DNA from 4 places in the Streptomyces sp. NPDC088746 genome. Region 2 is predicted to be linked to each of the others. Evidence: riboswitches for the same ligand, from Rfam matches in the RefSeq annotation. Region 2 holds a riboswitch; each other region holds the start of a gene.
What was found. A riboswitch is a leader RNA that binds a small molecule or an ion and turns the genes downstream of it on or off. The one in region 2 is predicted to bind cyclic di-AMP.

Region 1 (2,193 bases), on a different contig from region 2:
CGATGGCCTCCTTCTCGACGCCGACCGCGAGCAGGGAGACCGCGATCGACAGCCCGGCCCGGTCCTTGCCCGCCGCGCAGTGCATCAGGGCCGGCACGCTGTCCTCGGCCAGCGCGTGCAGCACACGGCTGTGTTCGGCGGTGCGGTCCTTGATGATCGAGCGGTACGAGGCGATCATCCGCCCCGTCCCCTTGCCGTCGGCCAGGATCGAGCGCAGCTGCTGGATGTTCCCGTCGCGCACCAGCCGCCAGAACTCCGCGCCGTCCGCCGGGTCGGAGAGAGGAATGCTGACATTCCGGACGCCGGGCAGCTCCACGTCGAGACCGTCGAGCTTGTGGTCCGCCGCGTTGCGGAAGTCGAAGATCGTGTGCAGGCCGAGCCCGGCGAGGAAGGCGGCGTCGGCCTTCGTGGCGTGGGCGAGATGGCCGCTGCGGTAGAGGCGCCCGTACCGCACGGTGCCGCCGTCGACGGTCGGAAGCCCGCCGACGTCGCGGAAGTTGCGGACACCGGTCAGGTCGACGTCCGTCGGCTCGGGGCCGACCGGCGGGACCTCTGGCAGCTGCGTCACAAGGGCTCCTGGGGTGTCGGGCGTCGGCGCCGCTCGCCGACGGGGGCACGCCCGCGACGATACGACATGGCTGCATCGGGCAACCGTCTCGGCGGCCGTGGTCCTGGTCTCCCCGGGCGGACGAGATCACGTCATGTCCGTATTGGTGTATTTAGCGGAACATGCCCTGCTTGTGCGGGAGATGGGGTGAGGCAGGTGAGCGGGATCATATCCGTGACGGTGTGTGGCGAAGGTGCCGGGGGGTATTCCGGACGCCGTGCGGAAAGCCAAGATCCGTAATCCACGGAGTGTGACGGTAATTCCGCGCCGGAATTGAAGCGTGGATTCCGGTTCGGAATCCACGGCTTGTTCGCGACGTCCCGGCTCGCTTACGGTCACGGTCCATCCGGACGGAACGCCTAATCCTGCCGCCGCCCGGAATCCGCACCGACTCACGTGTGGCAGGAGCGGGGGAACCAGGTAAGCCGCCGGCCGGAGGGATCCGGTACGGCTCGGGGTCAAGACGCGCACCGCGCGGCCGGGCATCTCCAGTCCGAACCCGACAGCTCACCTCGCAGGCGCCGGAGAGGACATCCCCATGCCCGCAAAAGGCAAGCACCGTCGTACGAGGACCGGCCCGATCTCCCGAGGCGTCCTTGCCGCAGGGACCGGCGGCGCCGTACTCGCCCTCCCGCTGATCGGCGCCACCGGCGCGCACGCCGCCGAGCAGGCCGCGCCGGCCGCCAAGTCCGCAGCCGCGCACAGCGCCCCGGCGTCGGCGAAGAGCGCCCCGAAGACCTACTCCGTGGTCTCCGGCGACTACCTGGCGAAGATCGCGGGCGACCAGAAGATCAAGGGCGGCTGGCAGAAGCTGTACCAGGACAACCGCGAAGTCGTCGGCGAGAACCCCAGCCTGATCCTCCCGGGTATGAAGCTGACCCTCGGCGCCAAGGCTTCCGGCTCCGCCGAGGCCGCGCCCTCCAAGTCCGCCCCGTCGGCGGCGAAGAAGGCCGCCCCGGCCGAGAAGAAGGCCGCGCCGGCCGAGGCGGCTTCCGCTCCGGCGGCCGAGACCGCCGACTCCGGCGCGTCGCAGGAGAGCACCGGCTCCGGCTGGGTCACCCCCGTCGAGAACGCCAACGTCACCACCCAGTACCGCGCCTCGGGCGCCAGCTGGTCCAGCGGCTACCACACCGGCTCCGACTTCCAGGCGGCCTCCGGCACCAGCGTCCGGTCCATCGGTCCGGGCACCGTGGTCTCCGCCGGCTGGAGCGGCTCGTACGGCAACGAGGTCGTCATCCAGCACAGCGACGGCATGTACTCCCAGTACGCCCACCTGTCCTCGCTCGAGGTCTCGGCCGGCCAGACCGTCACCGGCGGACAGCAGATCGGCCTCTCCGGGACCACCGGCAACTCCACCGGCCCGCACCTCCACTTCGAGGTCCGGACCGGCCCGAGCTACGGCTCCGACGTCGACCCGATCGCCTACCTGCGCTCGCACGGCGTCTCCATCTGAGACACGCCGCCTGAGGGTGTCATCCCGGGCTGAAGGAGAGGGGCGGGGGGGCCCGGGGGCCCCCCCCCCCCCCGAATAAGGGGGTTAAAAAAAAAAAAAAGGGGGGGGTTTTAAAAACACCCCACCCCAAAAT
Region 2 (2,193 bases):
CACTCACGCCTACGGCGAGCCCCCGTCCGCACCCCGCCAGGGGGCCCGGACACGGCCCCGGCCCGGCGCGCGGGGGGTCTGCGCGCCGGGCCGGGCTCCGGGGCAGGAGGAAGACCCCGGGTCACTACCGACTGTTCCGGGTTCCGACTACTTCAGGTGGAGCTGCTGTCCCGGGAAGATCAGGTCGGCCTTGTCGACGATGTCGTCGTTCAGCTTGAACAGCTTCTGCCAGCCGCCCTTGACCTTCTTCGCGTCGGCGATCTTGCTGAGGGTGTCGCCGGACTTCACCTTGTACTCGCCGTCACCCTTCTCGACCTTCTCGCCGGTGGGGGTGGTGACGGTCTTCTCGGGGGCCGCGCGCTTCTCGCTGCGCGTGGTGGGCTGCTCGGCCTTGCGCTCCGGCGCGGCCTGCGGTGCCGTGTCGCCGTTCTTGCCGGAGCCGGTGTCGACACCCGGGTCCACACCGTCGTTCGTCAGACCGCCGGCGCCGGCGCAGGCCCAGGCGCCCGGGCCCTGAAGGTCGAGGAGCTTCTCGGCGGCGGCTATCTGCTGGTCCTTGGTGGCCAGGTCGGCGCGGGAGGCGTACTGGGTGCCGCCGGCGGCCGCCCAGCTGGACTGCGAGAACTGCAGGCCGCCGTAGTAGCCGTTGCCGGTATTGATGGACCAGTTGCCACCCGACTCGCACTGGGCGACAGCGTCCCAGGTCTCGACGGAGGCGGCGGAGGCGCCGGTCGCGCCCATCAGCGGTACGACGACCGCGGCACCGGTGACACCGGCCAGGGTCGCGACACGGACGGCCTTGGACGGGCGGCGGTGCTTGCCCTTGCTGGAAAGCAGCATGGTTCTCCTCACCGACGCCTACGAGGTGAGCTGTCGGGTTCGGGCCTGTGAGTTGCCCGGTCGCCCTCACTCTCGGACGACTTCACCCCTAGCCGTGTCTCCGCCCGTCTTCCGACGGCCGGGTCCGGCGCTTACCTGGGTCCCCCGCTCCTGCCTACGGCGCTTTACGCGTCGGTTCCCTTCGGCCGACGGCAGGATTCGGCGTGACGGTCGAAGGTGCCCGCGGTGCGAGCGGCTCCGACCGTAAACACACGCAACCCCCACATTCAAAGATGGACATAACGGCCAATCAGCCCGTAACGGCTGGATGCGGAGGATCGTTTTCGCAGGTCGGAGCCAATATGGACGGAGCGGACGGACCGGGCGCACCAGTTGACGCAAAGAGACCCATGTCTCACTTACGCATAAGTGGACATAGGCCTCTGAACTGCCCCCGCTTTCGGGGTGTTTTCACGTTTTTGATCAGTTGGCGGCGGTCTCCGCCCGGCTACCCCGCGCGTCCGCCCCGAGGTCCAGGGTCTGGCCGGGAAGGATCAGGTCCGGGTCGGAGCCCAGCTCGTCCTTGTTGGCCGCGTAGAGCGCGGTCCAGCCGCCGGGAAGCTCCTGCGCGTCGGCGATCGCCCAGAGGTTGTCGCCCTCGCGGACGGTGTACGTCCCCTCCGCGCCCTGACGCGCGCCGGACTCACCGCGCGAGGCGTGGCGGCCGGACTCGCGCCCGTCGTCCTGGCCCGGCCGGGCGCTCGCCTCGGGGGCCGGCGTCCCGCGGTGCTTGCCGCCGTTCGCCGTGTCGTCCGTCGCCGTGTCGCCCTTCGGGGCGCCGGACGTCCCGGAGGCCTCGGGGGACGGAGTGGCGGACGGCGTCGAGCCGGCGTCGTCGCCCTCGTCCGTCTTACCGTCGGACGCGCCCTGGCCCGCCTCGCCCGTCGCGTCGGAGTCGTCCGAGCCGGCGGCCTCGTCCGAACTGTCCGCAGGGTCGGTCGCGTCGGAGGAAGGCGTCCCGGACGGCGTCGCCGAATCCGAGGGCTCGGCGGAGGGCTCGGCGGAGGGCTCGGCGGACTCCTCGCTGCCCGGGTCGACGCCGGGCAGGCCCGCGTCCAGGGAGAGCCCGGAGATCACCGAGCAGCTGGCCCACGCCTGCGGCCCCTTGTCGTCCAGGATCTTCTCCGCGACCGCAATCTGCTGCGAGCGGCTGGCGAGGTCGGCGCGCGGCGCGTACGCCGTGCCACCGTAGGCCGACCAGGTGTCCTCCGAGAGCTGCAGGCCGCCGTAGTAGCCGTTGCCGAGGTCGGCACTCCACATGCCACCGCTCTCGCACTCGGCGACCCGGTCCCAGGTCGACGCGTCAGCGGCCTG
Region 3 (2,193 bases), on a different contig from region 2:
AGGCCGAGTACATCGACTGCTACCTGGAGGTGCTCGACCAGCTCGGCCGCATCAACCCCGCCCGCGGCAGCGACACGTACGGGGCGCTCCGGGCGGCTCAGGCCCTCGCGTCCCGGGCCACCGCCCTCCGCGACGCACTCGTGTTGATGCACGAGCGGGGCGAGTCACAGATCCACGCGGACACTCTCGCCAGGGCACTGCGGCTGCTGGACGGCGAGCGTCGCGCCGGACGGGTCGCCGTGCCTCCCGCGTCGTCGAGTTGAGAGCCGCGGCGCCCGACTCGGCTGCCGCACCCGCCTTTCGGCGCCTCTTTTCGACACGCCCGGCGACCTGACGAGTTTTCCTCGCTCGATCGGCGTAGGAGGTCCCCCGCCCGAGGGACAGCCCAACTTGCGCGACAGGCGCGGACACTGAACGGAATTCGTTGTTCCGCCGCTGGTGCGCGCCTGGTCCGGCGCGGTCGCCCCGACTCCGGGCCGGCCGCGTCCACCCGATCGGATCAGTCGTGACGACTCTCACATATCGCCACTTCAGCGAGGAAATCCGGCGGCGTGTGCGTAAAGATCCCTGGGACGACAAGCCCCCGCCACCGCGGCGGGGCGGTCCGGGCGGACGCCGAGTCCTGCCGCCGTCCGGATGCCTGGTCGACAGGAGTGGATCGGCAGGAGTGGAGGACCCGAGCACAACGGGCCGACCGAAGTTCCGGACGGCCCTCGGGGTGAAGCCGCTTCGCGCGGCCGGGCAACTTCGCCAGCCCGAACCCGACAGGTCATCCTTCACAGGCGGCTGACGAAGGGTTGCGCATGACTGCGCAGGTTCATGTCCCGTCTCTGTTCGCCCGGGTCGGTACGGCCTCGGTTCTGACATTCGCCGTAGGCACCACCATGATGGCCCCTGGCCTCGTGAACGACGCCGAGGCCGCCGCCCACTCGGCGACCGCACTCAAGATCGCGGCCTCGAAGAAGGGCGCGCCCTACAGATGGGGCGCCACGGGCCCCCACAGGTTCGACTGCTCAGGGCTCACGCTCTACTCGTTCAAGAAGGCCGGCAAGAAACTGCCCCGCACGGCTCAGCAGCAGTACAACAAGACCCGCCATATCTCCAGGTCGCAGCGGAAACGCGGCGACCTGGTCTTCTTCCACGCGGGCCGCAGCGTGTACCACGTCGGCATCTACGCCGGCAGCGGGAAGATCTGGCATTCGCCGAAGACCGGTGCCGTGGTCCGGCTGGAGAAGATCTGGTCCGGCAACGTTCTGTACGGGAGGGTCCGCTGAGGTCCCTCCCTTCGCCGTTCAGTGCAGCAGGGGGCCCGTCACCAGTACGAGTCCCAACGCGGTGAGCGCCGTGCCGCTGCCCCCCTCGATCACCCGGGTGGCACGCGGCCGGCGCAGCCACCGGCCCATGCGGTCCACCAGCAGGGCGACGGCCGGGAACCAGACGAGCGCGAGCAGGACGACCACCGAGGCCAGCAGCAGTGTCCTGGGCAGCGGTGGCTGCCCCTCGGGGACGAACTGGGGCAGCAGGCTGAGGAAGAGCACGGGCGCCTTCGGATTGAGGGCGTTGGTGAGGAAGCCCTGGCGCAGTGACCTTCCGGCCCCCGACTGCGTCCTGCCCCCGCTCTCCTCCTCGGCAGCGGTGCCGGCGGTGGCCCGCCGGCGCATCGCGTACAGGCCGCTCAGCCCGAGGTAGAGCACGTACGCGCCGCCGAGCAGCTGAACGGTGCGGAACAGGGCGGGCATCGTCACGAGCACGGCGGCGAGTCCGGCCGCGGCCAGCGCGGTGTGCACCACCAGCCCTCCGGCGACCCCCATGGCGGTGGCGAGCCCGGACCGCCGGGATGTGAGCGCGTTGCGTACGACCACGGTGAAGTCGGCGCCGGGAAGGGCCACCATTCCCGCGGCCACGGCGACGAAGGCAAGCAGTTGTGCGTCCATGGGTCCACCCTGACCGATCGCAGCCCTTAGCATGTACTTGCAATCTTCTGGGTCTGCCAAAAGGAACGCTTAATGTACGACCCGACACGGCTGGCCGCGCTGGTGGCGGTTTCCGAGGCCGGATCGATCACGCGTGCAGCGGCGCGGCTGGGGTACACCGCGCCCGCCCTTTCGCAGCAGCTGGCCAAGCTGGAGAAGGAGACCGGAGCCGCACTCCTCGTCCGTCGCCACCGAGGGGCACGGCTGACGGCCGCCGGTG
Region 4 (2,193 bases), on a different contig from region 2:
AACCGCCTCGACGAGATCCCGCACGAGCAGGCCAACCCGGCCCGGCGCGCGGCCAAGCAGCTCTCCAAGGAGCTCTTCCCCGCCACCGCACGGATGTCGCGCCCGCGCCAGGGCACCGAGGAGACGGTCCGGCGGATCGACGCCGCCGCCGTACGCGCCTTCTACGACGCCCATGTCCGCCCGTCCACGGCGACGGCGGTCGTCGTCGGCGACCTCACCGACGTGGACCTCGACGCGCTGCTCTCCGACACCGTCGGTGACTGGTCGGGCAATGCGGGCCAGGCCCGGCCCGTGCCCCCGATCACCGCGGACGACACCGGCCGTGTGGTCATCGTGGACCGTCCGGGAGCCGTGCAGACGCAGCTGCTGATCGGCCGGATCGGCGCGGACCGGCACGACAGCGTGTGGCCCGCCCAGGTCCTCGGCACCTACTGCCTGGGAGGCACTCTGACCTCGCGCCTGGACCGCGTGCTGCGTGAGGAGAAGGGCTACACCTACGGCGTCCGGGCCTTCGGACAGGTGCTGCGCTCGACGGCGCCCGGCTCCTCGTCCGGGGCGGCGGGTGCCGCGATGCTCGCCATCAGCGGCTCGGTGGACACCGAGTCCACCGGTCCCGCGCTGGACGACCTCTGGAAGGTCCTGCGCACCCTCGCGGCCGAGGGACTCACCGACGCCGAGCGGGAGACCGCCGTGCAGAACCTCGTGGGCGTCGCCCCGCTCAAGTACGAGACGGCGGCGTCCGTCGCGGGCACCCTGGCCGACCAGGTGGAGCAGCACCTCCCGGACGACTACCAGGCGAAGCTGTACGCACGCCTGGCCGACACCGGCACGGTCGAGGCGACCGCCGCCGTGGTCAACGCGTTCCCGGTCGACCGGCTGGTCACCGTCCTGGTCGGGGACGCCGCTCGGATCAAGGAGCCCGTGGAGGCGCTCGGTATCGGTGAGGTGTCGGTCGTCAGCGGCTGACGGAACCGGACATGACGGGCCCCGGCGGCTGTACTCCCGCCGGGGTTCTGTCATTTGTCCGTATTGCAGGGAAAGTCGTATTTCGTCCTGTGGGATGTGCGACAAAAGGCCCTTTCCGTTTGGCGGGGGAAAGTCTCCCGATCTAGCGTCGGCGCGGCTGTCCGCCGGACGATTGCCGCGCCCGCGGCGCCGGACAGCCATCGCCGAGTCCCCGTCAGGCGCGAGCCTGGGGAGCCGGGGACCCATGAAGTCCCTGGGGTGAATCGGATCCCTGTACCTCGTCGGAGGCTCAGGGGCCCGTAGGAGACCTTCCTGCTCCGAACCCGTCAGCTAACCCGGTAGGCGAGAAGGAAGGAAAGGACCAGCCCCTCCATGGCGTTCATCCGTGCCACCGGGAAGCACCGTGCCCCGAGCCGCCTGACGCGCAAGAGCGCCAAGGTCGCCGGCGTCGCCGCCCTGGCCACCACCGGCGTACTCGGTGCCACGGCCTCCCCGGCCCTCGCCGCGGACTCCGAGGTCACCGCGGGCAGCACCGGCCTGACCCAGACGGTCGCCCTCGACACCACTCTCGCGGCCCAGATCGAGGCTCAGGCGAAGGCCCAGAAGCACCAGGCCGACGTCGCCGCGAAGGCCGCGGCCGAAGCGAAGGCCAAGGCGAAGGCGAAGGCCGAGGCCGAGCGCAAGGCGGAAGCCCGCGCCAAGGAGGCCCGCGAGGAGAAGGCACGCGCCGCCCGCGCCGCCGAGCGCGCCCGGCTCAACGCCTTCCACCTCCCCGTCGCCGGTTCCCACGTCACCACCGGCTACAAGTCCGGTGGCGCGCTCTGGTCCTCCGGCTCCCACTCCGGCGTGGACTTCCAGGCCGCGTCCGGCACCTCGGTCGTCGCGGTCGGCGCCGGTACGGTCGTCGAGGCCGGCTGGGGCGGCGCCTACGGCAACAACATCGTGCTCAGGATGAAGGACGGCACGTACACCCAGTACGGCCACCTCTCCTCGATCGGCGTCTCCGTCGGCCAGAGCGTCGGCTCCGGCGAGCAGATCGGCCTCTCCGGCTCGACCGGCAACTCCACCGGGCCGCACCTGCACTTCGAGGCCCGTACCACCCCCGAGTACGGCTCGGACATGGACCCCGTCGCCTACCTCCGCGCCCACGGCGTCCAGGTCTGACCCCGCGCCGCCACCGCGATCTCTGACGAAGGCCCCGGCATCCGCCGGGGCCTTCGCCGTGCC

Region 1: it holds a riboswitch for cyclic di-AMP, as region 2 does, so the genes downstream of both, ACIP63_RS22440 (peptidoglycan DD-metalloendopeptidase family protein) here and ACIP63_RS30095 (transglycosylase family protein) in region 2, are expected to answer to the same signal.
Region 3: it holds a riboswitch for cyclic di-AMP, as region 2 does, so the genes downstream of both, ACIP63_RS18120 (C40 family peptidase) here and ACIP63_RS30095 (transglycosylase family protein) in region 2, are expected to answer to the same signal.
Region 4: it holds a riboswitch for cyclic di-AMP, as region 2 does, so the genes downstream of both, ACIP63_RS25585 (M23 family metallopeptidase) here and ACIP63_RS30095 (transglycosylase family protein) in region 2, are expected to answer to the same signal.

Annotation. Positions count from the first base shown of each region.
Region 1 is NZ_JBIVLA010000005.1:35-2,227, reverse strand. It holds gene ACIP63_RS22445 (tyrosine-protein phosphatase) at 1-568, opposite strand, end outside; cyclic di-AMP (ydaO/yuaA leader) riboswitch at 983-1,141, shown strand; gene ACIP63_RS22440 (peptidoglycan DD-metalloendopeptidase family protein) at 1,146-2,060, shown strand.
Region 2 is NZ_JBIVLA010000008.1:104,711-106,903, forward strand. It holds gene ACIP63_RS30095 (transglycosylase family protein) at 148-840, opposite strand; cyclic di-AMP (ydaO/yuaA leader) riboswitch at 841-1,012, opposite strand; gene ACIP63_RS30100 (transglycosylase family protein) at 1,303-2,193, opposite strand, start outside.
Region 3 is NZ_JBIVLA010000003.1:829,500-831,692, forward strand. It holds gene ACIP63_RS18115 (hypothetical protein) at 1-263, shown strand, start outside; cyclic di-AMP (ydaO/yuaA leader) riboswitch at 604-800, shown strand; gene ACIP63_RS18120 (C40 family peptidase) at 804-1,274, shown strand; gene ACIP63_RS18125 (LysE family translocator) at 1,293-1,934, opposite strand; gene ACIP63_RS18130 (LysR family transcriptional regulator) at 2,007-2,193, shown strand, end outside.
Region 4 is NZ_JBIVLA010000006.1:104,148-106,340, forward strand. It holds gene ACIP63_RS25580 (M16 family metallopeptidase) at 1-966, shown strand, start outside; cyclic di-AMP (ydaO/yuaA leader) riboswitch at 1,158-1,326, shown strand; gene ACIP63_RS25585 (M23 family metallopeptidase) at 1,339-2,130, shown strand.